DNA from 3 places in the Ruegeria sp. AA6 genome. Region 1 is predicted to be linked to each of the others. Evidence: riboswitches for the same ligand, from Rfam matches in the RefSeq annotation. Region 1 holds a riboswitch; each other region holds the start of a gene.
What was found. Region 1 has a riboswitch for cobalamin ahead of ACR0LN_RS19935 (hypothetical protein). Riboswitches for the same ligand answer to the same signal wherever they lie in the genome.
Positions count from the first base shown of each region.

Region 2: it holds a riboswitch for cobalamin, as region 1 does, so the genes downstream of both, ACR0LN_RS17815 (DUF1636 family protein) here and ACR0LN_RS19935 (hypothetical protein) in region 1, are expected to answer to the same signal.
Region 3: it holds a riboswitch for cobalamin, as region 1 does, so the genes downstream of both, ACR0LN_RS09580 (DUF1636 family protein) here and ACR0LN_RS19935 (hypothetical protein) in region 1, are expected to answer to the same signal.

Region 1 is NZ_JBQGAN010000024.1:42,487-52,283, reverse strand. Features, by position in the region: gene ACR0LN_RS19945 (DNA polymerase III subunit gamma/tau) at 1-1,299, opposite strand, end outside; gene ACR0LN_RS19940 (protein-tyrosine phosphatase family protein) at 1,430-1,915, shown strand; gene ACR0LN_RS19935 (hypothetical protein) at 1,926-2,333, opposite strand; cobalamin riboswitch at 2,417-2,637, opposite strand; gene ACR0LN_RS19930 (alpha/beta hydrolase family protein) at 2,772-3,629, shown strand; RNA gene ffs (signal recognition particle sRNA small type) at 3,667-3,765, opposite strand; gene ACR0LN_RS19920 (bifunctional 2',3'-cyclic-nucleotide 2'-phosphodiesterase/3'-nucleotidase) at 3,805-5,652, opposite strand; gene nudC (NAD(+) diphosphatase) at 5,862-6,842, shown strand; gene ACR0LN_RS19910 (SRPBCC family protein) at 6,883-7,350, shown strand; gene ACR0LN_RS19905 (prephenate dehydratase) at 7,407-8,240, opposite strand; gene ACR0LN_RS19900 (c-type cytochrome) at 8,360-8,869, shown strand; gene ACR0LN_RS19895 (extracellular solute-binding protein) at 9,043-9,797, shown strand, end outside.
Region 2 is NZ_JBQGAN010000017.1:63,709-73,505, forward strand. Features, by position in the region: gene ACR0LN_RS17790 (precorrin-2 C(20)-methyltransferase) at 1-674, opposite strand, end outside; gene ACR0LN_RS17795 (precorrin-8X methylmutase) at 671-1,300, opposite strand; gene ACR0LN_RS17800 (cobalamin biosynthesis protein CobG) at 1,300-2,427, opposite strand; gene cobN (cobaltochelatase subunit CobN) at 2,424-5,717, opposite strand; gene cobW (cobalamin biosynthesis protein CobW) at 5,721-6,776, opposite strand; gene ACR0LN_RS17815 (DUF1636 family protein) at 6,781-7,155, opposite strand; cobalamin riboswitch at 7,247-7,455, opposite strand; gene ACR0LN_RS17820 (LysR substrate-binding domain-containing protein) at 7,528-8,412, opposite strand; gene ACR0LN_RS17825 (NAD(P)-dependent oxidoreductase) at 8,458-9,468, shown strand; gene ACR0LN_RS17830 (hypothetical protein) at 9,710-9,797, shown strand, end outside.
Region 3 is NZ_JBQGAN010000005.1:219,574-229,370, forward strand. Features, by position in the region: gene ACR0LN_RS09575 (DEAD/DEAH box helicase) at 1-914, opposite strand, end outside; cobalamin riboswitch at 1,135-1,341, shown strand; gene ACR0LN_RS09580 (DUF1636 family protein) at 1,435-1,788, shown strand; gene ACR0LN_RS09585 (ABC transporter ATP-binding protein) at 1,788-2,573, shown strand; gene ACR0LN_RS09590 (ABC transporter substrate-binding protein) at 2,592-3,539, shown strand; gene ACR0LN_RS09595 (FecCD family ABC transporter permease) at 3,541-4,557, shown strand; gene ACR0LN_RS09600 (nuclear transport factor 2 family protein) at 4,594-5,592, opposite strand; gene ACR0LN_RS09605 (ABC transporter ATP-binding protein) at 5,757-6,830, shown strand; gene ACR0LN_RS09610 (ABC transporter substrate-binding protein) at 6,879-8,090, shown strand; gene ACR0LN_RS09615 (carbohydrate ABC transporter permease) at 8,160-9,182, shown strand; gene ACR0LN_RS09620 (carbohydrate ABC transporter permease) at 9,184-9,797, shown strand, end outside.

The DNA.
Region 1 (9,797 bases):
AGCGGCGCTGGGTGCACCCGCTGCGCCGCCTGCGGGTGCCGCGTAAGTTGACGCCATTGGTGCCTGCGCCTGAACAGTGGTCTGCGATGACTTGGGCATGCCGCCTCCAGGGCCACCATTCGGGGGCGGTGGGGGCGCATCCTGCAACCGCTTGATCAGTTCTTCCGGGCTGGGCAGGTCGGCCACATGGGTCAGTCGGATTACGGCCATCTCAGCCGCCATCATGGCGTTTGGCGCGGCGGATACTTCCTCCAGCGCTTTCAGCAGCATTTGCCACATCCGCGTCAGAACCCGCATCGGCAAGGCTTCGGCCATCTGCTGGCCGCGCGCGCGCTCATCAGGCGAAACGGTTGGGTCTTCGGCTGCATCCGGGGTGATTTTGACAACCGACACCCAATGGGTAATCTCGGCCAAGTCACGCAGCACGGCCAGCGGATCAGCGCCTTCGGCGTACTGACCGCCCAGCTCCGTCAACGCTCCGGCTGCATCGCCCCGCAGGATCATGTCCATCAGGTCCAGCACGCGTCCGCGATCCGCGAGGCCCAACATGGCGCGCACCTGATCGGCGCTTGTTTCCCCGGCCCCGTGTGAGATCGCCTGATCTAGCAGCGAGGTTGCATCCCGCGCCGATCCTTCGGCCGCACGGGTAATCAACGCCAGCGCGTCATCGGCAATCTGGGCGTTCTCGGCCGCTGCGATCTTGTTGAGCAGGCCGATCATGTCCTCCGGCTCGATCCGCCGCAGATCGAACCGTTGGCATCGCGACAGGACCGTTACCGGCACTTTGCGAATCTCGGTGGTGGCGAAGATGAACTTCACATGCTCGGGCGGTTCCTCGAGCGTCTTGAGCAGCGCGTTGAAGGCGCTGGTCGAGAGCATGTGAACTTCGTCGATGATATAGATCTTATAGCGGGCAGACGCAGCGCGATACCGAACGCTGTCGATGATCTCGCGAATGTCATTCACGCCGGTGCGGCTGGCGGCGTCCATCTCCATCACATCGACATGGCGACCTTCCATGATTGCGACGCAATGTTCGCACTGACCGCAAGGTTCAGTGGTTGGTTTGCCCTCACCATCGGGGCCAATGCAATTCATGCCTTTGGCGATGATCCGCGCGGTGGTGGTTTTGCCGGTTCCGCGGATGCCGGTCATGATGAAGGCTTGGGCGATCCGGTCAGCTTCGAACGCGTTTTTTAGTGTGCGCACCATCGCGTCCTGACCGACGAGGTCGGCAAAGGTTTCCGGGCGGTATTTGCGGGCAAGAACCTGATAGGCGGGGCTGGGCGTGTCGTTCATGTCTGCTCTGTCGGATTCGGGTTCTGATGCAGCGTAGAGACCACTGCGTCCCGCGTCCACAGCCCCCGTAGGCGAATTTCTGTTTGCAAGCCAGATTACCCATCTTAAAACCGCCAAAGGAGGACCCGCCTTGAGTCAGTTCGCAATATATTCTGTGCAGGTTGGCAACGGCTCTGTTGCGTTGTCGCCATTGCCGGGGGGCGGTGGAGATTATGCGCAAGACCTGGATGTGCTTCGAAACTGGCAACCGGATTTGGTGATTTCCATGACCACCGAGGTTGAGATGCAGCGAGAAGGCGCTGGCAAGCTTGGGGATGACCTTCGTGCGATTGCGATCAAGTGGGCGCATCTGCCGGTTGATGATTTCGGCGCTCCGCCTTCTGCGATTGCAGCAGCTTGGACTGAGGTCAGCGCGGCTGCAGCGAGCATCCTGGCTCAGGGCGGTCGGGTGCTGGCACATTGCCGGGGTGGCTGCGGTCGATCGGGGATGATCGTTCTGCGCCTCATGGTTGAGCATGGGGAAAACCCCGACGCGGCGCTTAAGCGCCTGCGCGGGGTGCGGCCCTGTGCTGTCGAAACCAATGGTCAGTTCGAGTGGGCCGCACGCGCCAAGTAGGTTCGCCGGATCAGAGGGCTATATGCCGATCCGCTTGCTTTGCGGCCTGCGGTTCAAGTGCCGAAACCTCAAGCATCGCGCAGGGCGGGGTGGGTAAAATACCTGAGGGGCGCATGGTAAAGTCGAGGCCGAACAGCATGTCCGCGTAATCGTCCAATGCCTCGATCGAGGTGACTGCGCTGGTGCCGCAAAATACGCGGATCTGGTCCTTTTGCGCCCGGAACCGCGCGGTGCAGCCCTGCGCGCAATAACTAAGCTCGCAGCTGCCGTCGATTTCAAAATCGGGGGTCGTTGCGGGCACGGCGGCCTCCATCGCCTGCACGATGGCGCGTGCCGCCTGAGCCAGCGCCGGGCAGGTTTTGCCGGTTTTCTGGCATACGGTCGCGGTGAATTGGTGTGTCTTTGTCTTCCAGATCATAATGCGCCCTCCGCGCGTAGGACGGGGGACGTGGATCAGGTGTGACAGCATGCTGACGACCTGCCCGGACACCCCGCCCGAGTTTCGGTTTTGGTTCGATGGCAGGTCTCCTGACTTGCGGGTCGTCGCTTTGCCGACCTTCCCAACCTTTCGGCCAGTGGTATTTCGGCATTGCTCACCGCTTACAGTTGCGGGGGCAGTCGCGGCTTTGGTCCATTCCGGTTTCCCAGTCAGAACCGCACCGTGTTCCCTTTTCATCCCGCCCCGAAGATCGGGGACGAGAACCATCACGTCATCGCTAGCGGGTACAGGGGACCTGAGTCAAGCGGCCAAATGGAGCAGTGAAGTGGACGCGTGGTCATCTGGAAACAGGATTGACTTGAGGCGGCAAACTATGCGGATTGAAAGGTGAACTGAACAGTTCAGAATGAGGGTAACATGCTGGACACTACGCAGACAATACTGACCGAGGATTTTCTGTTCCCTTCAGGGTCGACCCAATTGTCGGCCCGGTTGTATTTACCGGTGGGCGAGCCCGAAACCGCAGTGGTCATTCATGGCGCGACGGGCGTACCACGGGATTACTATCAGCACTTTGCCCGCTGGCTGGTCACAGAAAATGGCATGGCCTGTTTGACCTATGATTACCGCGATTTCGGCCACTCTCTGAACGGATCGCTGAAGGCGGCACAGGCCACAATGGCGGAGTGGGCGTTGATCGACATGCCTGCCGCCCGCGCCGAAATGCGGCGAAGATTTCCCAGCGCGCAGCAGTGGAGCATCGGCCATTCCGTTGGCGGAATGCTGGGGCCGATCCAGCCCGATATCGAACAGATCGACCGGATGATTTGCGTCTGTTCCGGGCCGGTGACGGTGTCTGACCATCCTTGGCCCTACCGGGCATTGGCTTTGCTGTTTTGGTACGGCCACGCGCCCTTGGCTGTCAAAGCCCTTGGCTATTTGCCGGGCAAGGCGGTGGGTTTTGGGGCGGATTTGCCTGCCAGCGTCTATTGGCAGTGGCGCAGGTGGTGTACCGCGCCGCGCAACTACTTGCCGGAAATCGGCACTACTCTGCCCGAAGCGCGGTGGGCGCAGTCGGAGACCCCTGTGGATTTGTTCACGTTTGAAGATGACGATGTCGTGCCACCGAACGCGGTTTGGCGGCTGGCGGACCTCTATGGGCCTAACGCGCGCCGCCATCTGTTGTCCCCGGCTGAGTTCGGTTTGTCCGAAGTTGGCCATATCGGTGCATTTGCCCGGCGCAGCGCAGCCGTCTGGCCTCGATTGATCGACTGAATACCCAACCAACGGACGCATGTTTTTCAGTGAGGAGAAGTGAGAGGTTGGACATCGACCCAAGCGGGGCTCGTTGTGGCTGCTTCCTTCCGGACCTGACCAGGTTGGCGAGGCGCTCGCCCGCGCCAACCTCTCAACGGTTGATATAGGCAATGACCGGGGGAAAGACAACCCGTCAGAACGACAAGCGGATCAGCAGAAAGCCTTCGTCGTCTTTTCTCACAATCTGTGGGTTGTATTCAGACAGTTCATCCAGATGTGCCTGGGCCTTTGGCCCGGTGCGCAGAAGCGCCGACGAACCAGGAAACGAGGTCAGGTGAAAGGGACGAGGTGCATGTTGCAACGAGTCAGGTGGAAGATCTTTGGACAGGTAATCCTGCAACACGCGCTGGATGGGCAGCACAGGCAGCGCGACCGGTTCCGCCTGTTCGACAAAGGGAAAATGACCGCCGCCATTGGCGCGGTAGTTGTTCAGGGCAACGACAAAGCGCTTGCTGGGCATCAGCAAGCGGCCGTCGAGCCGGATATCACGCACGCGCCGATGTGCCGGGTCGGTCAGACGTCCACTTGCCTCAAAACGGGGCGGTTGGGACAGGTCGATCTGGTAAGTCAGCCCTTGTAAAACATCAAAGTTATGCCCCGCCCGGTCAGACGAGACCAGCTCCGTCGGATGACCGGGTGTTATCTGATTGTACACCCCCGCAGACATTTCCAGCCAATCGCTAATCTGCTCGGCGGTGACCACAACCGCCTGTAATTCGTTGGGGAACACATACAGGTCGTTCACGTGACGCAGGCATAGCTGGCCAGAAGGGACATCCGTGTAGTGTCTGGGGCCGGCGCGGCCTCCGAACTTTGACGGTGCGATTGCTGACAGCAATGGTAGCCCTGCAAGGCGCGTCCCGTGCAAAAATGGACGCAAGGCTGCGGCTTGAGCCGCCGCAGCAATGGCAAGACCTCGGTCAGGAGCGCAAAAGCTGAAATAGCTGTGAAGAGGGTGATCGCTATGGCTGACCGGCCGCGCCGCGCGACGGCGCGTTTCCGTATGCGCGCTGGAGAAAAGGCGCGCCAGAACGGGGTCTTCGGCGATTGGTTGCGGCGTTCCACTGTGTTTTGCCGGGCAGACGGGCCGCAATTCAGTTTTGTGATTGAATACCTTCCATCTTCCGTTGTCCACGCGCTGCAACATCAGATCAATCACACCCAAATATGCCCCTGCCGCGCCGGGCATGACGACGGGTTTGCCGTGCACCCGACCCAAAGTCGCGTCGACATGGTCCAACCCATCATGCGCCGGGCCGGGTAACGTAAGGTGCGAATGCCCTGCAATCAAAGCGTCGATCCCGTCGATGGCCGCAAGAGGAATGATTGCGTTTTCAAGATCCGGCTCTGGGCTAACCGGCCCAAGTCCAGTATGCGCCAACGCTAGGATCACGTCGCAACCTTGTGCCGACAAATCCAGCATCTTTTGTTGGGCGCATGACAGGATGTCTTCCACGACCACTCGGCCCTGAAGCCGATGCGCCTCCCAGTTTGCGGTCTGCGGCGGCAGCACAGAAAATACTCCGATCTTCAGTGAAATACGCTGGTTTTCGCTACTTTTTGTTCGGGTCAGAATGGCTTGATCCTGCCAAGCAGATTTCGTGTCCAGACGGCGTGCATTGCTGCAAATCACAGGACAGGTCGCGTCGGCGATCACGCGATCCAGAACATCAAGACCGAAGCTGAAATCGTGGTTTCCCAGTCCGATGGCGTCATATCCAAGGTCGTTGAAGGCCCGCATCAGGATATGCGGTGCATTTTCCGGCTCGACCGCCCATTTCCCAACGGGCGTGCCTTGTAGGGAATCGCCATTGTCAAACAGCAGGACGATTGCGCCATCAGCCTCAGCTTCTTCCCTCGCATCGCGGATCAGGGTGGCCGTACGGCTGAGACCGACCGCAGGGTCCGCCTGATCGGAATAATAATCGAATCCCTGAAGGTTCATATGCAGATCGGAGGTAGCCAGAATCCGGATCTTCAATGACGTGTGCAAAGGGGAAAGAGACTGTGACAAACTTCTACTTTTAGCAGTTATATGTTAAGTATTTTCGCCAAATAGTATAGTAATTGCAACTTGTAACGCAGACCTCCGTTCTTTTTCACGGCCTCGGGATTCAGGGTGCTGTAAATTGCCGTTGCACTGTCGCGGCAGCCGTGGCAGCCCTGTGTCGACGCGCCAGAGGATTTTTAATGAAACACGCAGAACTTGTGACGTTTGGCAGTTCGGGTCTGGATCGTGCCGCGTATGTTCGAGGCGATGCCGAGGAATTGGCACACGCGCGCACCCATCCCAAGGCGTCCTGCTTGTTGCTGTGGCGCGGCAAACCGCTGGTTCAGGGGGAAAGGCTGGATCAGCTGGGGCTTGTTTCCATGTCCCATGGGTTGGTGGAAAATGGCCCCGGTGGCAGCATCGAAGAACCAGTGTTTCTTGGTCTGTCGGATGGCGTGCCGGTCTTTGCACTGGATATCTCGAACTGGTCGCCCGAGGGGATGGACATGTCGCAGATCGGTGGGTTTGTCGACTCATCTGAACAGCAGCACCCGGACCTGCCTCAAGGCTATGTGTTTGCCGAGCTGCGCCGGATCATGACCCGTTTGTCCGCACGGGATGCGGAACTGGCCGCGGCGGCCAAGGCGGTCATCGGCTGGCACGAAACTCATCGGTTCTGCGCGCGTTGCGGTGCCGCCAGCGAGGTGTCGCAGGGCGGGTGGCAGCGTAGTTGCCCCTCTTGCGGAGGGCAGCATTTTCCGCGCACCGATCCGGTGGTCATCATGCTGATCACGCACGGGGATTCGGTGCTGATGGGGCGGTCTCCGGGCTGGCCCGAGGGGATGTATTCGCTGTTGGCGGGTTTCGTGGAACCCGGCGAAACGCTGGAGGCTGCGGTGCGGCGCGAAGTGATGGAAGAAGCAGGCGTTCCGGTTGGGTCCGTCAGTTACCTGTCCAGCCAGCCCTGGCCGTTCCCAGCCTCGCTGATGTTCGGCTGCGCGGGAGAGGCACTGTCGCGCGAGATCACCCTTGATCCGGTGGAAATCGAAGACGGAATGTGGGTGAGCAAACCTGAGATGATGCAGGCCTTCGCCGGAGAGCACCCTAAATTGTTGCCCGCCCGCAAGGGTGCCATTGCGCATTTTCTGCTGCAAAACTGGCTTGCGGATACGTTGGACTGAAAAAATACTGGCCCAATAGAAAAGAAAACCACGAAGCACCATGCAGTTTACAGCGCGCGAAGATATCGAGGCCCCGATCAATGCGGTCTTCGAAATGGTAGCCGATTTTGAGCGTTTCGAGCGTATGGCGATGCGCCGAGGGGTTGAGGTGCGTCGGTTATCCGGTCACATGGGCGTGGTGCCGGGTACACAGTGGGAAACCGAATTCAAACTGCGTGGCAAGCCGCGCCACGTTGCGATTCACATGGCCGAGTGTGAACCCCCTTCACACATGCGTTTTGAAGCCTCAGGCAAGGGCATGAATGGAATAACGACCGTTGAATTTTTGGCCTTGTCGCAGCGCCGCACCCGCCTGAGCATAGAAATGTCGCTGACCGCGAAATCTCTGCCCGCGCGGCTATTGTTGCAATCGATGCGGCTGGGTCAGGCGCGATTTCGGCGTCAGTTTCAAGTGCGGCTCAGTGAATTTGCCCGAGAAATGGAAGAGCGCCATCTGCATGGAGGTTGACTGAATCGACTAACGTTAAGGTCGGTGTTTCCATCCAGTCAACTCATTGACCGCCGCTACCCACGCGGCTCTGCGGCAGGGTAGACGCCCAGCACTTCGACATTGGTGGTGAAGTGCTCTAGTTCGTCCATCGCAAGCTGCACATTGCGGTCCTCAGGGTGACCGACAATATCGGCATAGAACTGCGTCGCGGTGAATGAACCGTCGACCATGTAGCTCTCCAGCTTGGTCATGTTGATACCATTGGTCGCAAAGCCGCCCAGCGCCTTGTACAGGGCTGCAGGGATATTGCGCACCTGAAATACGAAGCTGGTGATCATTCCGTGTGGGCCGCGCCGTGAAAGGTCCGCCTGCCGCGACATCACCAGAAAGCGGGTGGTGTTGTTGTCCTGATCCTCGATGTGCCGGGCCAGCACGTCCAGACCATAGATTTCCCCCGCCAGTTCACTGGCCAACGCGGCCGAGTGTTTGTCCCCGACTTCGGCGACCTCACGCGCCGCGCGGGCGTTGTCGGGGCTGACACGGCCACGGATATTGTGTTCCTTCAGAAAGCCCGCACATTGCGGCAGCAAGACCAGATGGGAATGCGCCTCGGTGATATCCTCAAGCGTTGCACCGGGCACGGCCAGCAGGTTGATATGTACGCGCACGAAAGCTTCGTCGATGATGTGCAACCCGCTATGGGGCAACAGACGGTGAATGTCGGCCACTCTGCCATAAGTGGTGTTCTCGACGGGCAGCATCGCCAGATCAGCCTCGCCCGAGCGGACCGATTCGATCACATCTTCGAACGTGCGGCAGGGCAGGGGCTCCATATCGGGGCGGGCATTGCGGCAAGCCTCGTGACTATAGGCGCCGGGTTCTCCCTGAAATGCGATGCGATTGGTCATTTGGTCGATTCCGTGCAACAAGTTCGTGAATTGGGCGTTTAGTCGCGGTGTCTATACCTTGCCTCTTGCAAGGGGAAGCCTTAGACACCCCGCAGACAGCTGAAATGGACACGCGATCAATGTTCGACACGATGACAGTTACAAAGGCCGCGGCAGGCCTGTTTGGCACCTTTCTGGTGCTGCTTCTGGCCAAATGGGGAGCCGAGATGCTCTATCATGCGGATGGCCATGGCGAGACGGCCTCTTATATTATCGAGACCGAAAGCGCGGGTGAAAGCGCCGACGGCGAAGAGGTGGTGTTCGAAGACATGCTGGCCGCTGCTGACCCAGAAAAAGGCGCCAAGGTGTTCCGCAAGTGTACGGCCTGCCACAAGCTGGAAGACGGCGCAAATGGCACCGGCCCCTACCTTTACGCAATTGTGGACCGCCCTGTGGCTGCCGCCAAGGGTTTCACCGGTTATTCGGCGGCCATGCAGGCGCACGGCGGCAACTGGACGCCCGAAGCACTGGATGCATTCCTGACCCGTCCCAGCGCTTATATCTCGGGCACTTCTATGAGCTTTGCGGGCCTGAAAAAGCCGCAGGAACGCGCCGATCTGATTGCTTATCTGCAGACCATCGGCAATTGATCCTGTGATCAGAATGGCAAGTTTCAAAGCCGCTGCCTCGTGCAGCGGCTTTATTTTTGCCTAAGAACATCTTCACAAAGCGTTCACGCATTCTAAACTTGAACCTGACAGTGCTGGTCATTTAGCTGGCGCGTATAAGATTAAAGGCAGAGGCCAAGCAGGGGATGAGCAATATGAGATCCGGCAGAGTAACCACACAGGCGCGCGTATTGGATTTCAAAGGTTGGTTGCACGCTTCGATGGCGGGTCTCGTGTTGTTTCTGCTGGCGGCAACTCAGCTGTTTGCCGAAGAAAAGATCATCAAAAGCCACGGGTTCTCGGAATTCGGTGATCTGAAGTATCCCGAAGGCTTTGCCCATTTCGATTATGTAAACCCGGATGCGCCCAAAGGCGGAGAGTTGTCTTATGCCGCGCAGGGAACGTTCGACAGCTTCAACCCGTTCACGCGACAGGGTCGGGCCGGGGCGCGGTCGGCAGATCAGTACGAATCTCTGCTGGTTCCGTCTTATGACGAGCCTGCGTCTTACTACGGCTTGCTAGCGGAAAGCCTGGAATACCCGGAAAGCCAGGACTGGGTTGTTTTCAACATGCGGCCCGAGGCGCGGTTCTCAGATGGCACCCCTGTTACCGCCGAAGATGTTGTTTTCTCGCATAACCTTTTGCTGGATCAAGGACTTAAGTCCTACGCAGACGCGGTGCGTAAACGTATCCCCCGCGCCGAGGCGCTGGATGAGCATCGGGTTAAGTTCTACTTTGCACCGGACATCTCGCGCCGGGCGTTGATTTCGCAGGTGGGCGGCACGCCGGTGTTTTCGAAGGCGTGGTTTGAAGCTGATCCTGAAAACCGTCGTCTGGACAAATCCCGTCTGGTTCCGGGTATTGGATCGGCGCCGTATGTCTTGGACAACTACGACATCAACCGTCGCAT
Region 2 (9,797 bases), on a different contig from region 1:
TTGTCGCAAGCCTCGGACAGTTTCGTCACGGTTTGGTTCGGCATCTGCGCGAATTCCACGATCCACGCACGGTCATACAATCCGGCCGTCTTCAACGCTCGCTTCACCTTGTCGATATTGCGCCCGATCTTCATCACGACCAGAGCGTCTGTCTGCGCCATACGGCGAGACAGATCATCCTCGGGCAGGGTGCCGACCAGCACAGTCAGAACGTCGTCGCCCCATGTAATCGGATCTCCGGTCGCTGTCCAAGCGCCTGACATGCCGGTGATGGCGGGGACAACTTCTACATTAGCCTCTTCACGCAAGCGGCTGTAAAGATGCATAAAAGATCCGTAGAAGAACGGGTCCCCTTCACACAACACCACAACGTCCTCGCCCCGTTCCGACAAGGTTTTCAGGTGCGTCGCGCACTCTTCGTAGAATGCAGACAGCAGTTCGTTATAACGCGGATCGGATACCGGGATTTCTGTCGTAACCGGGTATTCCATCGGGAACTCGACCGCGTCACCGGGGATCATCCCGTTGACGATCTTGCGCGCCTGACCGCTGCGGCCCGGTTTGCGGAAAAACGCCACGTGACGTGCATTGCGCAACAGGCGGTCGGCCCGGACGCTCATCAGGTCAGGGTCGCCGGGGCCGAGACCCACGCCGTATATCTTGCCCGCGCTCATTCCGCGCGGCTCGCGATGGCGTTGACGGCGGCGACGGTTATGGCGCTGCCGCCAAGACGGCCCTTGACGATGCAGGACGGCACCGGTTGCGCCTCCCACAATGCGTCTTTGGATTCAACCGCGCCGACAAAGCCCACAGGGCAGCCAATGATGGCGGCGGGGCGCGGGCAGGTGGGGTCTTCCAGCATATTCAGCAGGTGGAACAAAGCAGTCGGGGCATTGCCGATGGCAACCAGCGCGCCCTCCAGATGCGGGCGCCACAGCTCCAATGCGGCGGCCGAGCGAGTGTTGCTCATTTCTGCAGCCAGCGGGCGTACGCGTTCGTCGTGCAGGGTGCAAATCACCTCGTTGTCAGCAGGCAGGCGAAAGCGGGTGACGCCTTCGCTGACCATGCGCGCATCGCACAGGATCGGCGCGCCACCTTCCAACGCAGTCCGCGCCGCAGTCACGAAACCGGGTGAGAAATGCACGAACTCTTCCAGCCCGACCATACCGGCGGCGTGAATCATGCGGACGGCGACCTGTTCTTCGTCGGCGTCGAACCGAGCCAGATCGGCCTCGGACCGGATGGTGGCAAAGCTCTCTTTATAGATCGCCGCGCCATCGGTTTCGTATTCATAGGGCATCACGTCAGGTCCATGGTCTTGAGTGTTTCGAGTGTCAGGTCACGCTGGCAGGGCTCATCCCCTGCGCGGCCTCGTTTGACAAGGTCAAATCGCCCATCGCGACCGACCAGAGTAACATCTGCGGGACTCATCCGGGCGCAGCCCTTGGCGCAGCCCGATACATGCAGGCTGCCAGTCACGCGTGGAGCCAGAGCTCGGGCTATTTCGCGGGTTTCCACTTGTGCCTGCGGGCAGAACGGTGCGCCGGGGCAGGCGTCGGTGGTCATCAGCGGATCGGTGGCCTCGGTCACAAAGGCCGGGGCAGGTATCGCCGCCCCGCCTTCCAACAGGAACAGCCGCCACGGGGTGACGCGCAGGGCTGATGCGCCGGTGCCTTCAATCAGGCTAATCAGTCGACGCGCGGGCAATTGTCCGAAGGCTGCGCCGTAGAAAACTCCCAACTCGCACGTTCCGGGGGTCAACGGGGTAGCTATCTCTCGGGGTTGACTGCCTTGCCACCGCCCCGGCAGACCTTGCGCCCGCACGACCCGCGCCATGCGACGGTTTTCTGGCGTCTGGTATTCGGAAAACCACTGCGCCAATTCAATCAGTTGGTCGATTGCTTGGACCTCGGTCACTTGGCGTCCGGTCGCACACCCATCGGCGCGCAGGATCAGGCTATCCGTGCCGGTTTCCAGCCGGATGTCTGCGGAATCCGCAGCGAGCAGCCGGGCCGGACCAGTGTCGATGGCAAAACCAAATTTCGCAGGAAGGGCTGGGAGGTCCGCCAACCGGTCAATCAACGCCTGCGTCAGCCGCGAAGTCAGGTCGCCGGCTTGATATAGCGGGTTAACAAGGATGTTGCGCCGCACTTCGATACCGGGCTCGGCATCCAGAAGATCTAACTCTGCAAGTTCAGAAAGCAGCGGCTGATGGTCCGCCTCCTTCACGCCACGCAACTGCAGGTTGGCGCGGTTGGTCAGGTCAACGGTGCCATTGCCGAAGCGTTCAGCCAGTTCACATAGACCCAATGCCTGAGCAGCACTCAGACGGGCCAGCCGGGGGCGCACTCGCACAACCAGCCCCTCACCCGACATCATCGGACGGTGCGCGCCCGGACACCAACCCTGAACGATTGGGGCGCTCATCCCAAGCCCTCCAGATCGGCGCGGATCGAGTTCCTGCGGGTGTTCCACAATCCGGCGTCCAGCAGAGCGCGGAACCGGTCCAGCATCGCCTGATGGGCCTGCGGATTGGCCTGTTGCAAGAAGGCGTCGACCTCTTCGTTGCCAAGTGTCGCATCGTGGTACAGGTCGAACAAATGCGGCGCGACCGTGCCGGACAGATGGGCGAATGACGCCATATGATCCAGCGTCGCCGCAATCTCGGCGGCCCCGCGGAAACCATGCCGCTGCATGCCCGCTATCCAGCCGGGATTGGTCGCGCGGGCATGCACAACGCGGCTGATTTCCTCGGGCAGAGTGCGGGCGCGCGGATTTTCGGGGTTGGTGTTGTCCAGATGATAAAGCTGCGCGCTGCCGCCGGTGATTTTCTTGGCGGCGGCGAATCCGGCCTCATGCGTGGCATAGTCATTGGCCAGCAACAGGTCGGTTTCGGTCAGGTCTTGCAGGTGAACGAAACTGTCCGCATTGGCGACGCGCTCGGTGATGCCATCGATGTCCTGCGCGATATGCTCGCCTTCCAGAGCGAAGGAGCTGGCCTGAAGCCACGCTTCACCTGCCTGCGTGCGGGCTTCGTCGGTGTAGATTTCGGACAATTGGGTCATGTTGACCCCATAGCTGCCGGGGGCCGGGCCAAAAACCCGCGCGGCAGGCGCCTGACCGGCATACGGGTTCCAATCCGGGGGCTCATCCCGATCACACAACGCACGCACCGCCTGACCGAAAAGCGCTGAAAGCGTTGGAAATACGTCGCGGAACAGGCCCGACACGCGCAGGGTCACATCCAGACGCGGGCGGCTGAGGTCCGTGATCGGCAGCACTTCGATTCCCGAGACACGTTCGGACCCCTTGTCCCAGACGGGTTTGACACCCAGCAGATGCAGCGCCATCGCGAATTCCTCGCCCGCGGTGCGCATGGTCGCAGATCCCCACAGGTCGACGATCAGCCCTCTGGGGTAATCGCCTTCTTCTTGCAGATGTCGCCGCACCAGTTCCTCGGCCAGTTTGACGCCCTGCGTATAGGCAGCACGGGTCGGAACCGAGCGTGGGTCGGTTGTGTAAAGGTTCCGCCCTGTGGGCAGCACATCCGAGCGACCACGATAGGGCGAACCGGAAGGCCCGGCCTCGATCCGCTTTCCGGCCAGCGCGTTGATCAGCGCATTGCGCTCGGCATGGGCCGAGGGACCGGGATCGAAATTGCGCGTGACTTCTGGCACACGGCCAAAAATGTGAAGGCCGTCGCCGAACTGACTTTCCTTAATGTCGCAGACGAAGCGGTCGATGAGAGTGATCGCCTCGGCAGTGCAGGTTGCCTGATCAAGGCCAAGGTCGCTTTCAAGTCCGATGGCCTGAGCCTCGTCGCGAATGTCTTCCTGCAGTCGGTCGCGGCGCTTGGGGTCCAGACCGTCGGCGTTCGAGAATTCGTCCAACAGCGATTCCAACCGCACCATGCGATCAGGTGTGCCGCTTTCTTTCAAAGGCGGAGGAATATGGCCCAGCGTGACGGCCCCGATCCGGCGCTTGGCCTGTGCGGCCTCACCCGGGTCGTTGACGATGAAGGGATAGACTACCGGCAGATCGCGGATCAGCGCCTCGGGCCAGCAATCGGCGGACAGGGCGACCGACTTACCGGGCAGCCATTCCAGCGTGCCATGCGCGCCGATATGGATCAGCGCATCTGCGCCTAACCCCTTGCGAAGCCAAAGGTAAAACGCAACATAGCCGTGGCGTGGCGTGCGTGACAAATCGTGATAGTCGTCATCGCGCAATTCGGGTGTGCCACGTTCAGGTTGCAGCGCAACCAGCGCCCTGCCGCGCATGAGGGCGGTAAAGTGGAAGGCTCCGTTGGCGACCGCCGGGTCGTTCTCGGGTTCGCCCCAGACGGTTTGCAAATCTGTGCGCAACTCTTCGGGCAGTTCTTTCAGCGCAGCTTGGTAGTCTTGCAGTGACCAAGAAAGCCGAGCCTCAAGAAGGCAGTCTGCAATCGGTTCGGCCGGGGAGGTATCATACCCTTCGCCCTGCAGATCGGACAGCATTGCTTCGGCCGAGGCCAGCGCGTCCAGGCCAACCGCATGGGCCATCTGCCAGTCTTTGCCAGGGTAGGTAGATAACACCAACGCAGGAACCTGATCCGCTTTGGGCTTGTCGTTCAGGTTAAGCCAGCCGGTGACGCGGTCGATGATGGCTTCGATCCGCTCGGGCTCGGCCCGGTGCGCAAAGCGGGAATATTCCAGATGAGGGTCGCGTTTGCCCGGCTCTTTAAACGACGCAATGCCCGCGGAAATCCGCCCGTCCACCTCGGGCAGAACCACATGCATGGCGAGGTCGGCGGGGGAGAGGCCGCGTTCTGCCTCGGCCCATGCCTTACGGCGTGACGTGGCGAGGGCGACCTGAAACACAGGCACATTGGCGGCGTCTAGTGGCGATGTACCCGACGCACCTTTGCCCGAGAAGGACGTGGCGTTGATGATGGCAGACGGGGCAAGCGCAGCCATCTGTTCGCGCAGCCAGTCGGCGGCAGCCGGGGCTTTCAGCGACGGGGCAAACAGTCCCATTGCGTCAAACCCACGTGCGCGCAACCGTTGGATCAGCGCGGCAACGGGGGCGGTGTCGGCTGAAGTCAGGTAAGCACGGTAAAAGGTCACAAGGATGCGCTTTGCGTCACCTGCAAATGCCTTGTCCACTGGAACCACACCGCGATCCGGGCACCACGCGCCACATTCGGGGATCGTTTTGGCCCCCATAACCGGCCCGGCATAAAGCCCCGCGGCCAATGCCATCTGCGCCAAAGCAGCCTGTGCCGCAACCTCGCCGCCGGTGTCGCAGAGATGCGCCAGACGGCGCAGGGTTGAAACCGGCAGGGTCGAGTAGTCGTCCAACCGCGTGTCTTCGCGCCCATCGGCGGGCAGGACGGCCAGCGCGATGCCCTTGGCCTGCGCCAAAGCCAGAACCTGCTGCAACCCGTAGGACCAATAGGGCACGCCACCGATCAGACGGATCAGGATGCCCTTCGCACCTTCCAGCGTCTGTTCGACATAAGTATCGACCGAAAGAGGATGTTTCAGCGCGGTCAGGTTGGCCAGCCGCAGGGTCGGCATCCGACCATCGGGGCCGCCGCCGCGATGCCAGCCTGCCGCGAAAGCGCCGAGGTCGCTGTCCGAAAAGGACAACACCACCAGATCCGCCGGGCTTTGTCCCAGATCGGTCGGGGTCTCGGTTTCTTCGAGCCCGTGGCTTTCGCGAAAGACGACGTGCATGGTTTACTCGGCGGCCTCGGTTACACCCGCAAGGATTTCGCGGATCTCGGCCTCTTTGATGTCGTCATGCTCGGCAATGACTACCAGACGCGAGCGGCGCTCTTCGCCGGGCTCCCACGGGCGGTCATACTGGTGGCGCACGCGGGCACCGACGGCCTGCACCAACAAGCGCATGGGTTTTCCCTGAACGGCGGCGTAGCCTTTGACGCGCAGAATGTTCAGCTCGGTGGCCAGACGTTCGATCTTGGTAACCAGTTCGGTCGGGTCGGTCTGTTCGGGCAATTCTACGATGATACTTTCGAAATCTTCATGCTCGTGATCGTGGTGGCCATCGTGATGGCTGGGACGGGCGTCCATGTCATCTTCGGCGGCGGCTTCCAGTCCCAGAACAACCCGCACGTCCACGACCCCTTCGGCGACCTCAACAACGGGCAGGGGGCGTGGGGCTTCGGCGGCAATGACCTCTTTGGCCTTTGCAACACCTTCGGGACCCGCCAGATCGGGCTTGGTCAGCAGGATTATGTCGGCACAGGAGATCTGATCCTCGAACACTTCGGACAAAGGCGTTTCATGGTCGATCGAGTCATCGGCCAGACGCTGGGCATCCACAGCCTCGACATTCGGGGCAAAGCGACCGGCAGCTACGGCCTCGGCATCGGCCAGCGCGATCACGCCGTCGACGGTGATCTTAGACCGAATATCGGGCCAGTCGAAGGCCTTCAGCAAAGGTTTGGGCAGCGCCAGACCGGAGGTTTCGATCAGGATATGCTCGGGGCGCGGTTCCAGCGCCATCAGAGCTTCGATGGTCGGAATGAAATCATCGGCCACGGTGCAGCAAATGCAACCATTCGCCAGTTCCATGATGTTTTCCGCTGGGCAATCCGGGATGGCGCAGGATTTCAGGATATCGCCATCTACGCCCACATCGCCGAACTCGTTGACCACAACGGCCAGACGCTTGCCCTGCGGGTTCTGCATCAGGTGCTTGACCAGCGTGGTCTTGCCCGAGCCCAGAAAGCCGGTGATCACGGTAACGGGAAGTTTTTCAAGGTTCGACATGATCTCAGGCTCCAATCGGTGGAATGCGCGAGGCGCAGTTTTTGCGGAAATGTTCAGGGCGTTCGCGCCACTTCACCAGCCCATCTTCGGTGGCCAGATACTTGGTCGCGCCGTCGACGATGACATCGACATGATCGACCTCGTTCAGGTTCTCATAAACGAAAGTCCAACGATCGGGGCCACCGCGAAGAACGATCGAGCAGCCCTGATCGCAGTTCGACAGGCACTCGACAGGTTTCAGCTTAATGCCGTCTGGCAACCCGGCGTCTTCCAGAGCTTTGTGTAGCAATGTGCCGGGTCTCTGTGCGTCATCCTCGATGGGCAGGCCACGGCGGCACGTGGTGCAGACCAGCAGCTCGACAGGTGCGGTCTCGGTCATGTCTCTCATCCCCCCAATCCTCTTTGTGGGGGACGGGGTTTCATGCGGGCCACGTCTGCACATGGACCCGACACCGGAACACCCCGTCCGGTTTCAACTTCGGGCGCTGGCAGGTCTCCCGGCTTGCGGATGTCAAGGCGTCTGCCTTGTCGGATGTCCCGCCTTCCCGGCCTGATGGCCAGTGGCTTTGGGCACCCTCTCCGGTCACGGTCGCGGGGGCGGCTGCGTTTGGCGGAAGTTCCGTTGACGCATTCCCTTTTCATCCATCGCGTGATGGACACCAACGCAAGGGACATGCGGCACCGGCAGGGGGCTTGTCAAGCACGAGGCACCGGTTGAAATCGCTCAGGTCGGAAAAGCGACCCGCCTACATCAAACAGCGGCATCCATCGCCAGCCTTTCCCGCAGCCACGCACAAAACAGACCCGCCGCTGCCGTTGGTTGGGCAGCCCCTCGTGCGCTGATCAGATAATGCGACTGGGCAAAGGGAATCGCAGGGCCCGTGATTTCAATCGGCGCACCCTGCCGGATCGCGTTCAGGGCAAAGCGTTCCAGGATCGTCGCATAGCCTGCACCGGCCATGACAAGCTGTAGAGCGGCCACCGAAGTATCCACCGAATGCCGAGGCGGCTGATCTGGCGGTGCCGTGTCATTTGCCTGAAAGTATCGGGCCCAGTTGTCTTCGTATCCTAGAATATGGATCAAAGGGCCTTTTCGTAGGGTGTTCAGTGTCGGTGAAGGAGTCCCAGCCCTGCACACTGGAACCAGCTTTTCATCGGTCAGTTTCTCAGTTCGCACTCCGGGCCAGTCGCCATAGCCAAGCCTGATTTCCACATCAACATCGCCGGGCGCTACGCTGTCATTCCAAATGTGTGAGACCAGTCGTACAGGTATATCCGGATGCCGTTGATTAAAGTCAGGCAGCTCTGCGGCCACCCAGTAAGTTGCGGTCGAAATCGCGGCACGAATTGTCAGGGTCTGGTGGGACGCGGGGCCGAACAGGCTGTTGGTAGACAGCGCAATATCACCCAGCGCGCGCCGGACCGTCAGCGAATAGGACTGCCCCAATTCGGTCAGTTCCAACCGACGCGCATTTCGGGTGAACAGTTTTTTCCCCAGTTCGGCCTCAAGCGAACGGATATGCAACGAAACTGCTGTCTGCGTCAGGCCAAGTTCCCGCGCGGTAGTGGTGAAATTCAGATGCCGCGCAGCGGATTCGAAACTGCGCAACCACGCGGGGTTTGGAAGGCGGTCCATCTATCACCAAATTTTTTTGACCATAACGATGCATATTATTCATTTTTGTTTTCAAGAGGCAACACGGATACTCATCCAGAACGCGACCGTCAGGAGAGAAACATGAAAGTTGGTTTTATCGGTCTGGGAAATGTCGGCGGCAAGCTATCAGGCTCGCTTCTGCGCAACGGAATCGACCTGACGGTCCATGACCTCAATGCTGATCTAGTTGCCGAGTTCACAGCCAAAGGCGCCAAGGCCGCCGATAACCCCGCTCAGATGATGCGAGATTGCGATGCGGTGATAACGTGCCTTCCGTCCCCAGCTGCATCGGACGCCGTCATGCAACAGATGCTGCCCGAAGTCGGGCCGGGTAAAATCTGGATGGAGATGTCGACCACGGACGAGGCCGAAGCCAAGCGCCTTGGAGCGTTGGTGATAGAACGCGGGGGCGCTGCCGTTGATTGCCCTGTATCAGGCGGGTGCCACCGGGCAGCGACGGGCAATATCTCGATCTTTGCAGGGTGTGACCGCGAGACGTTCGAACAAATCCTGCCGTTTTTGACCACAATGGGGCGGCGTGTTCTGCACACAGGAGAGCTGGGCTCGGCCTCGGTTCTGAAGGTGCTGACCAACTATCTGGCAACGGCCAACCTGATCACTTGCGCAGAGGCGTTGGTGACGGCCAAGGCTGCGGGCATGGATCTCAACACGACATACGAGGCGATAAAGATTTCCTCAGGCACATCATTCGTTCACGAGACCGAAAGTCAGGTCATTCTAAACGGATCGCGCGATATTTCGTTTACGATGGACCTTGTAAAAAAGGACATTGGCCTGTTCCAAGAGGTCGCCGACCGCGCTGGGGTGCCGCTGGAAATCAATCCCGTTATGATCAAAATCTTTGACGATGGCATCGAGCGTTTCGGGGAACGAGAGCTTTCACCTAACATTATCAAACGTTTAGAGGAATCCACGGGCCTAGACATTACAGCGCCAGGCTTCCCACCAGAGATGCTGGATGATGAACCGGAAGAGCCAGGTTACGAAGTCATCCCTCAAGGCAGGCAAGGCTAAGAACACAAGTCACGTTAGTTTGAAGGCTGGGTTGTATCAGGAGAGTGGAGGCGAGTACCGGAATCGAACCGGTGTACACGGATTTGCAATCGATACTTTCTAGGTGTTTACGGATTTCTTCGCGGTAAAGTTGTTCGATGTCTAGCAAGTCTCAAGTCCTTCTAACATATAGATAATATCCTATAATCCCACAGATTTTGATGGGGTGTAAAATCAAGATCGGTGATAGGTTGGTTGGACCATGCAGACGCTGACCAGCCGAAAAAACCAAAGCATCTATGACGCCAAAACGAACGACCTGATCCGCGAGATTCAGGCCGCGCGTGAGG
Region 3 (9,797 bases), on a different contig from region 1:
GGCAGATCAATCCCTCGTGCCGCGACATCTGTTGCGACACAGACCCGGGCGCGTCCGTCGCGCATTGCTTGTAAAGCATTTGAACGCTCACCTTGTGTCAACTCACCAGACAAAGCCACCACCGAAAACCCGCGGTTCGACAGTCGGGCAGTCAGACGCCCTACCATGGCACGAGTGTTGCAAAAGACGATGGCGTTTGGTGCTTCGTAGTAGCGCAAAACGTTGATGATCGCGTTTTCCCCGTCGCGTGGGGCGACCTTCAACGCTCGATACTCGATATCTGTGTGTTGGGTCCGTTCGCTGACGGTGCTCACACGTTCTGCATCGCGTTGGTAGCGGGTTGCAAGGTTCGCGATGGCGCGCGGTACGGTTGCTGAAAACAGCAGAGTCTGCCGGTCTGTCGGCGTTTCCTCGAGGATAAATTCCAAGTCCTCGCGGAACCCGAGATCAAGCATTTCGTCGGCTTCGTCCAGCACTACGGCTCGTACCGCCGTCAGATCAATCGAGCCGCGCATGATGTGATCGCGCAGGCGACCGGGTGTCGCCACCACGACATGTGCGCCACGGGCCAGCGCCCTGCGCTCATCGCGCATGTCCATGCCGCCAACGCAGGATGTAATAAACGCACCTGCATCCGCGTAAAGCCACCCAAGTTCCCGTTTCACCTGCATGGCCAGCTCTCGCGTCGGTGCGATAACCAAAGCCAATGGCGCGCCGCTGGCGTCAAAGACCTCAGCTTTACCCAAAATGGTAGATGCGATAGTCAACCCGAAGCCGATGGTTTTACCCGATCCGGTCTGAGCTGAGACCAGCAGGTCCCGCCCTTGAAGTTCTGGGGCTGATACGGCCTCTTGGACTGGAGTCAGCGTTGTATACCCTTTGCGTGAAAGGGCATCTGCAATGGTCTGTTTCATGGTTCGGCTCTTTTGGATGCTGCGGCCACCCTCAGAGCGTCCAACAGACGGATCAACGTCGAAGCGCTGTCCATACTGAGAGAAGAGGCGGATGTATAGGGTTGATAAGCGCCGATTGCGAAGGGGCGCTCCGATCTCGGCGAACGACGGCTTATGGGTTAGAGCCGAGAAAACTGCTTTTACATTTGAAAAACCGTATTGACCCAATCACGGTTCTCGGGCAGTCGTATCCCTTGATGGTTCCCACCGGTGCTACGGCGGGATGAAAAGGGAATACGGTGAGGTTGGCCGAATGGCGCCAAGTCCGTAACTGCCCCCGCAACTGTAAGCGGTGAGCGACGCCAAATACCCACTGGCCTACGGGCCGGGAAGGACGGCCAAGCATCGACCCGCAAGTCAGGAGACCTGCCATCACGTTTTAACCAACCCGGGGCGGGGTGTCCCGGAAGGAGGCGAAGTGGCGACTGCGTTACGTTATTACATTGCAACTATCTCGCTTCGGCAATAAGCGGAGCGGGCTATGCAAACGAGTAACGAACATTTCCTGCTGATATGCGAGACCTGCAAAGGCGCAGAACAAGCGAATGCAATTCGTGATGCCCTGACGGGCCAACTTTCACCCGGGTATTCCATACGTATGGTTTCCTGCATGGCTGGTTGCGGCCGCCCAACAACCGTCGGCTTTCAGGCGATTGACAAAGCGCAATACCTGTTTGGTGATATTGAGACCGAGCAGGACATCCAGGCACTGGCTGAGTTTGCACAGCAATTCGAAAAAAGCACTGATGGTTGGACCAACGCGACCGACAGACCGCGCCCGTTGTTCGAGAAAACTCTGTCTCGAATGCCCCGGATCGAGATGGAGGTAAGCTGATGACGACCTCAAGCTTTTTGGCTGCCCGCGATCTTGAATACTTTGCGCTGAACGGGGACGTCCTTTTGCAGCAAGCTTCTTTCGAACTGGGCGAGGGGGCTATTCTCGCCATCGCCGGACCGAACGGTGCAGGCAAGACAACGCTTTTGAACCTTCTATGTGGTGCGGTGGACCTGGTGCTGGGGGATGTTCAGATCAAAGGGCACAGCCTTAGGCAGATGTCGGCGGCCGAACGGGCCCGCATGATCGCCGTGGTTAGTCAGCAGGAATTGCCGGATGGAAGGCTGTCGCTGCGGGACTACGTCGCTTTGGGCCAGATACCGATACGTTCGGACCGCTCGGCCGGGGAGCATGCCGCAGAGCTTTCCAGAATTCTGCGACTGACAGGTTTGGACATGCTTGCGGACAAGAAGATGGCTGTCCTGTCTGGGGGTGAACGTCAACGGGCGCATATTGCGCGCGCTCTGGCGCAAAACCCATCGCTATTATTCTTGGATGAACCGACCAACCACCTAGACCCGGACGCCAAGGGGCGGATGCTGTCTTTGGTGGCCGAGTTGGGTATCACAGTGGTGATGATCGTCCACGATCTGGTCATGATCCCCGAATTTGCCACCCATGTTGCGCTTATGAAATCAAGCCGTCTCACCAGTTTCGGCCCGGTGGCCGATGTGCTGACGCCTGATCATGTACGCGATACGTTTGGCGTCGATTACCTGAGCTTTCACCACGAAGGCCGCGTGATCCCGGCGCTGGATATTCGAAAAACCACCGTTTCAACATAATCGAAGGAAATAACCCGAATGAAACACATCTGGTCTGCGGCGCTGATCACAGCAATGGCAGGCGGCGCTGCCGCTCATGAAGTGACGGTTGACAATTGCGGCGAACCGCTGGTGTTCGAAACCCAGCCCGAGCGTCTGGTCGTGCATGATATGAACATGACCGACATGGCCTTTGCGCTGGGTCTGCAGGACAAGATCGTCGGCCTGACCGGTATCACCGGCTGGTACAAGACCAGCCCCGAATTCGACACGCTGCGCGGAGATATCCCCGAGCTTGCACCAAAATACCCGACCGTCGAAAACCTTGTGGCGGTTGAACCAGACCTGTTCTTCGCCGGTTGGTATTATGGCATGAAGCCCGGAGGCGACGTGACCCCGGACACGCTGGAGCCTTTTGGTATCAAGACCATGATCCTGACCGAAAGCTGTGTGCATCTGGACAAAGATCGCCCAGAGGCCAGCATGGACTTGCTGTTCGATGATGTTCTGCGCTTGGGCAAAGTGATGCATGTCGAAGACAAGGCCGAGGAACTGGTGAAGGGCTGGAAAGACGAACTGGCGGCTATCGAGGCCCAGACAACGGATCTTCCCAAGCCCCGTGTATTCTTGCTGGACGGTCCGGCGGATGCGCCTTTCACCGCAGGCAAGTTCGCCATTCCCGACGCGATGATTGCCGCGGCAGGCGGCGAAAACGTGACCCATGACATGGATACCAGCTGGGGCCGGACTTCGTGGGAGGCCGTGGCCGCTTCGAACCCCGAGTTCCTGGTATTGCTGGACTACCAGACCGGCAATGGCGCTGCGGACACGTTCAAATTTCTGCAAGAACACCCGGTGATGTCGCAAACCGACGCCGTCAAGAACCAGCGCTGGATCGGTCTGCGTTACGAAGAGCTGACGCCGGGGCCTGCAAATATCGAAGCAATCTCAAAAATGGTTCAGGCCATGCATCCGGGCATCAACTAATATGGGCCGATTTGGCCTTGTACTCATGCTGGGGGCGGTCGGTCTGGCCGCCCTTTTGCTGATTTCAACCGTGTACGGCACCACGGAAATTCCTGCCGTCGATGCTTTCAACGCGGTGCTTCTCGGCACCGGCCTCGTTGAAGGAGATATGGAACCTGCGCATCGTATTGTCTTTGACTTGCGCCTGCCGCGCGCCTTGTTTGCTGCGGTGATCGGCGCTGGTTTGGGCATTGTCGGGGTCGTCCTGCAAACCACAACGCGCAACGATTTGGCTGATCCGTTTCTGTTCGGCTTGTCTTCGGGCGCGGCAGCCGGAGCGGTGTTTGTCATCACGGTGACCGGAGACTTGCTGGGGTTCTGGACCCTGCCTCTGGCGGCCTTTTGCGGCGGTTTGGTGGCGTCGGGTATCGTGCTTGCCTTGGTTCATGGGCTGCGCACAAGCGCGCCGGAAAAACTTATCCTTGCCGGTCTTGCGGTGTCTTTCCTGTTCTCGGCCATCACCAACTACCTGATTTTTGCAGGTGACAGCCGCGCCGCGCATTCGGTCATTTTCTGGATGTTGGGTGGGCTTGGTTTGGCGCGCTGGGAGACGTTCCCGCTTGTCTGCACCGGTCTGTTGCTGATCCTGACCTATTCGCTGTATCGCAGCCGGTGGCTGGATGCTCTGCTGACCGGAGACTTGACGGCTTCAACGCTGGGCGTGCCAGTGCAAGGGCTGCGGTTCAGCATGTTTTTCGTGGCGGCTCTGGCAACGGCAGTTTTCGTTTCAGTGGCCGGCGTGATCGGTTTTGTCGGGCTGATGGTCCCCCATATCGCCCGAGGCATCGCCGGACCCTTGCATAACCGCCTGTTGCCAACGGCGGCCTTGGTTGGCGCCGCGTTATTGACGGGATCGGATATTCTGAGCAGGCTATTGTTGGCCCCGCAGGAACTTCCGGTTGGAATCGTGACAACCTCAATCGGGTCAGTTTTTGTATTTTTGTTGTTGTTTCGAACAGCGAGGTCTCAGAGGCGGTGAAAGCCTAATACCGGATTTTGCTCTAGGACCCTTCCTCTATTCTGGTTGAATTCCGCTGGCGCGGCCCAGGACATCAAGGCCTTGTTGCTTCCAGAAATGTAGAAGGTCGATGAATATCCAGTTCTCAGCAAGTTTGTCTCCGGCGCGGCGGTAGATGTCGATTACCCGGAATTCACCGGGTTTGCCTGTGGCGGGCATCCCCATGAAGCCGCCGGTCGGGACAGCCGTGAAGTTTGGCCAACCAAAGAATCCGCCATAATGACCCTCGGCCAGACGGCATACGTGATCTGTTTTTGAGCGATCAGTGAACGTGGCGCGGAACGGGCCGGAATGTTGTTTTGCATAGCGTTCGATCGTGTAGGTGGCACCGATGCCTTCGGGGCCCCACCAGATCATATCATCGTGCCAAGTCTGGGCCAGTTCATCCTCAAGGGAAAGACCACTGTGCCATTGCCCAAGATCCGCGATCATCGCGTTGATCAAAGCCAGTGTCTGTTCGCCTTCTGCCGCAGGCTGGTCTGACAGCAACAAACCGTCATGTGTCATAGGGCCGGGTTGTACCAGATGCGCCGCAGTTTGTGGTGGAAATGGGTTTTGCCCGGCCTGCACCATCAGGTGTGGAATGTCAAAATACATCGCCGTTTCGACGATCAGGCCGTCTGAAATCTTGTGGAACGAGCAGTACCGCAGAAAGGCCATCTTACCGGTAGGGCGTATCCCTAGCCAGGGCGCGTCGAACAGGCCCATCAGATGTCCCATCGACACAACCCAAACGCCGCCTTCGCTGAGAGAGTTTCTGCCTGCGAAAAAGATGTCCTGTCTGCGCTGCAGTCGTGTCAAACTCTGTTTCAGAGGTTGCCAGAACTGGCGCGCAACTTCGTCCGGGCCGGAGATTTCGTCGAACGGATGGAAGCCACGCCAAAGCAAATTCGATGCGCAGAATTTAGTCATGACAGCGGTTATCTCGGGACCTTTAGCGCTATCGAGCGCGTCGTAGAAAGACTGAACCAACTTTTTTTCGGTTTGGAAGCTCATGGGTATTTCCGTTTTACAGCAACGCGTTACGGGCCTTCCGCTTCGCGTTCGACTCGGTGTTTCAGCGTATATTTGCATACGTATGCAAAAAAGTCTTGCCTGAATTGATATCTGCGAATTACAGTTTTGCAAACGTATGCAAACGAATCCTTTCAGGGGGCACCATGGCGGAAATTCAATTGCGCAACGTCGGCAAACGCTGGGGTTCCTTTGTCGGGGTTCACAATTTCGACCTGACCATTGCGGATCGTGAGTTTTTGGTGCTGCTGGGCCCGTCGGGTTGCGGCAAGACCACGACGATGCGTATGATCGCTGGCCTTGAGGACGTGACCGAGGGTGAAATTCTGGTCGATGGCAAAGTGGTCAACGACCTGGAGCCCAAGGACCGCGACGTTGCGATGGTGTTTCAGAGCTACGCGCTCTACCCGAACATGAATGTCTATGAAAACATCCGCTTTCCGCTGAAAGTGCGCGGCATCGACCCAGCGACGCATGACGACAAAGTACGTCGTGCCAGCGCGATGGTTGAGCTGGACGATTTCCTGCATCGCAAACCTGCCGAGTTGTCGGGCGGTCAGCGGCAGCGTGTGGCACTGGCCCGCGCGATTGTGCGGGAACCTAACGTGTTCCTGATGGATGAGCCGCTGTCGAACCTTGATGCCAAACTACGGGTGTCGACGCGGGCGCAGATCAAGAACCTCAGCCACGAATTGGCGGTCACCACCATCTATGTGACTCACGACCAGATCGAGGCGATGACCTTGGCAGACCGCGTGGTGGTCATGAAGCAGGGTGTGGTGCAGCAGGTGGGCAGCCCGACTGAAATCTATGATCGCCCCGCGAATACATTCGTGGCCAGCTTCATCGGCTCGCCCGCGATGAACCTGATGGATGGTGAAGTTTCGGGTGGTGTGTTCCGGGCTGAACATGTGGCCATCCCTGTGGATGCACCGGACGGCCCGATGACGCTCGGTTTCCGGGCCGAGGATGCCAGCCTAGCCGAAGGGCAGGGCGAAATCACCGCACCGATCTACACGCTGGAATTGCTGGGCGACGCGACCATGATCTCGGTCCGGGTCGGTGGCGCTCTGGTTTCGGTCAAGGCCGATAAGGCCTTCCGCGCCGAGATTGGCGAACCGGTCTCGTTCTCGGTGCCAAAGGAAATCTGTCATCTCTTCGAAGCTGGAAGTGGTGCGCGGATCGGGGATCAACCCCAACAACAGCCCATACGGGCATAACGCCGGTCCGGACGTCGACGACGGACCGATCCTGACAGGGAGAAACGCATGAAACTCAAAACGATCCTCATGGCTGGTGCCATGTCCCTTGCCGCCGCTGGCGCATGGGCCGACTGCGCCTTTGAAAATGATGTACCGCTGAAATCGCTTTCGGCCGGGTTTGAAGCCTGGAAAGCCGCCACCGAAGCAATGGCTGAATGTGGCAACTTCAGCGCTTCGTTGGATCAGGAATTCCGCGAGAAACAGCCTGAAGCGTTCGCCGCGAACCCTTCACTCTATCAGATCGGTGGCGTTGCTAACGAAACTATGATCCCGCTGCTGAACGCGGGCTCGCTGCGCCCGCTGGATGATCTGGTTGAGAAATATGGCCAGGACCTTCTGCCCAACCAGCTGATCAAAGTGGATGGCCAGATCATGGCGATCGCGATGATGGTGAACGCGCAACACCTGATGTATCGCAGTGACGTTCTGGCCGATCTGGGCATCGAAGAGCCCAAGACCTATGACGACGTTCTGGCCGCCGCCGCCAAGATCAAAGAAGCCGGCGTCATGGAATATCCGATTGGCGGCACCTTCAAGACCGGTTGGAACCTCGCTCAGGAATTCGTCAACATGTATATGGGCGAAGGTGGCGAGTTCTTTGGCGAAGGCAACCAACCTTCGATTAACAACGAAACGGGCGTCAAAGCTCTGGAGACCATGAAGGCGATGACAGCGTTCATGGACCCGGAATATCTGGTGTCTGACTCGACCTACGTTCAGCAGCAGTTCCAGCAGGGCAAGATCGCCATGGCGAACCTGTGGGCCAGCCGTGCTGCTGCAATGAATGACGAAGCCGAAAGCCAGGTTGTTGGCAAAGTGACCATGGCCTCCGCACCGATGGGTGCCGCCGCGCCATCGACAACCATTTGGTGGGATGGAGTCGTTTTGGCCGCGAACATGAGCGACGAAGAAGCGGATGCTGCTTTCCGCGTCGTCATGGAAGGCATTGATGGGGACATGGTGAGCGCTAACAACGATGTCGCTGTTTGGCTGAGCCCGGCCTACAAGCCCGGTGACCTGGCAGCCGGTGCCGCAGCTTCGGCAGAAAACGGTGCAAAGGCCTACCCAGCGTCCGCTCCAATGGGTGTATTGCACAGTGCCCTTGGCAACGGTCTGGCCGATTATTTGACCGGTGCCAAAGATGCCCAGACCACTCTGGCGGACATCGAAGCCGAGTATCTGACCGCTGCCAAAGAAGCTGGTCTGATCAACAACTGATCCTCCCGGGGGAGGACTCCGGCCCTCCCTTCCATTGTCCCCCTTGAGAACCATGAGAAAGGCAGAGCCATGAATTTCCGGACATTTGCCGCCTTTGTTGGCCCCTCTGTCTTTATGATGCTTCTCTTTATCGCGTTCCCGCTGGTCAGCGTGTTCAAGCAAAGCTTTTACGTCACTCAGCCGCTGTATGAGTCGGTCGAAATCGAGACCTGCACACCCGGTTTTCTGACCCAGACCTGTGTGACCGAGACCGTCTCGCAGCCGCAGTTGGATGAGGAAGGCAAGATCATCACTCAAACCCGGTTTGTCGGGTGGGAAAGCTATCGCAATGTGCTGGAGCCGGAACGGGCGTGGCGCGCAATCAGCGAAGGCAGCTGGAATGTGCTGTCCACGATCAATTTCTGGAAGGCGTTGCGGTTTACCCTGACCTTTACCCTGATCACCTTGCCTTTGGTGATCGTCTGCGGGCTGGGGATTGCGGTTATGATCAACAATGCCGCACAGGCTATCCGGGGGCCGGTGATTTTCATCTCGTTGCTGCCCTTTATCATTACCCCCGTGATCGGTGTCCTTTCGGTTAACTGGCTGTTCCGCGGTGACGGCATCCTGACCGCGCTGATTGAGTGGTGGTTAAACCGGGATATAGCCCTGTTTGCGCAAGCCTGGACTATTGAAATTCTGATGATGCTCTACCGCGTATGGCACGTCGCGCCCTTTGCTGCCATCGTGTTCTATGCGGGTCTGCAAACTGTCAATCAGGACAGTCTGGAAAGCGCCGTCATCGACGGAGCGACCCGCTGGCAGCGGATGAAGTACATCGTCATCCCGCACCTGATGCCGCTGATCATCTTCGTGTCGATGATCCACCTGATGGACAGCTACAGGGTGTTCGAAGAGATCGTCGGTTTCGCAAGCCAGGGTTATGTCATCTCGCTGCAATGGCTGACCTATGACTTCCTGGTGCCGGATCAGGCCGGCAATCGCTCGATCAGCCGAGCCTCGGCCAGCGCCATGCTGACCATGATTGGCATCGCCATCCTGCTTATCTTCCCGCTGCGCCGGACATGGCGCGATCACAAAGGAGGTCACTGACATGTCCTCGCGCGCGCTTCGCCAACCACTCAGCCTGCGGCTGACCTCGAACATCTTCCTGGCTTTCTGGTGCCTTGTTGCCATCTTCCCGATCTTCTGGATCACGGTGATGAGCTTCAAATCCCCGGTCGATGCCTTCGACAGCAACGCCCTGAACGTGATCTTTGGCCCGACGACTCTGGCCAACGGTAACGGGCTGTCACTGTTGGATATCATCTTCGGCATAGCTGTGATCTGGGGCACGATTGCTCTGGTATTCAAAAAGATGCCTTCGCTGGTCAAAGCCTTTTCCAAGGAAGGTCAGGAATGGTTTGGCTGGGTGATCGGTATTCTTGCTGTAGCAGTGGGTTTTCTGGTGGTATTCTTCGTGATCCTGCCCGCGATTCTGAGCGTTCTAAACCCGCTTTTCGGCCCGCTGGGGCGTGACATATTAGGCTTGACCACCGAGCACTATAAAACTGTCTGGATTGATCGGGGTTTTTCGAACAACTTTAAGAACTCGTTGATCGTAACCACGGGTGTTGTTGTTCTGTCGCTTTCGGTCGGTACGCTGGCGGGATACGGTTTGGCGCGATCAGGTTCGAACTTGGCCTTCTGGCTGTTGATCGTCGCGTT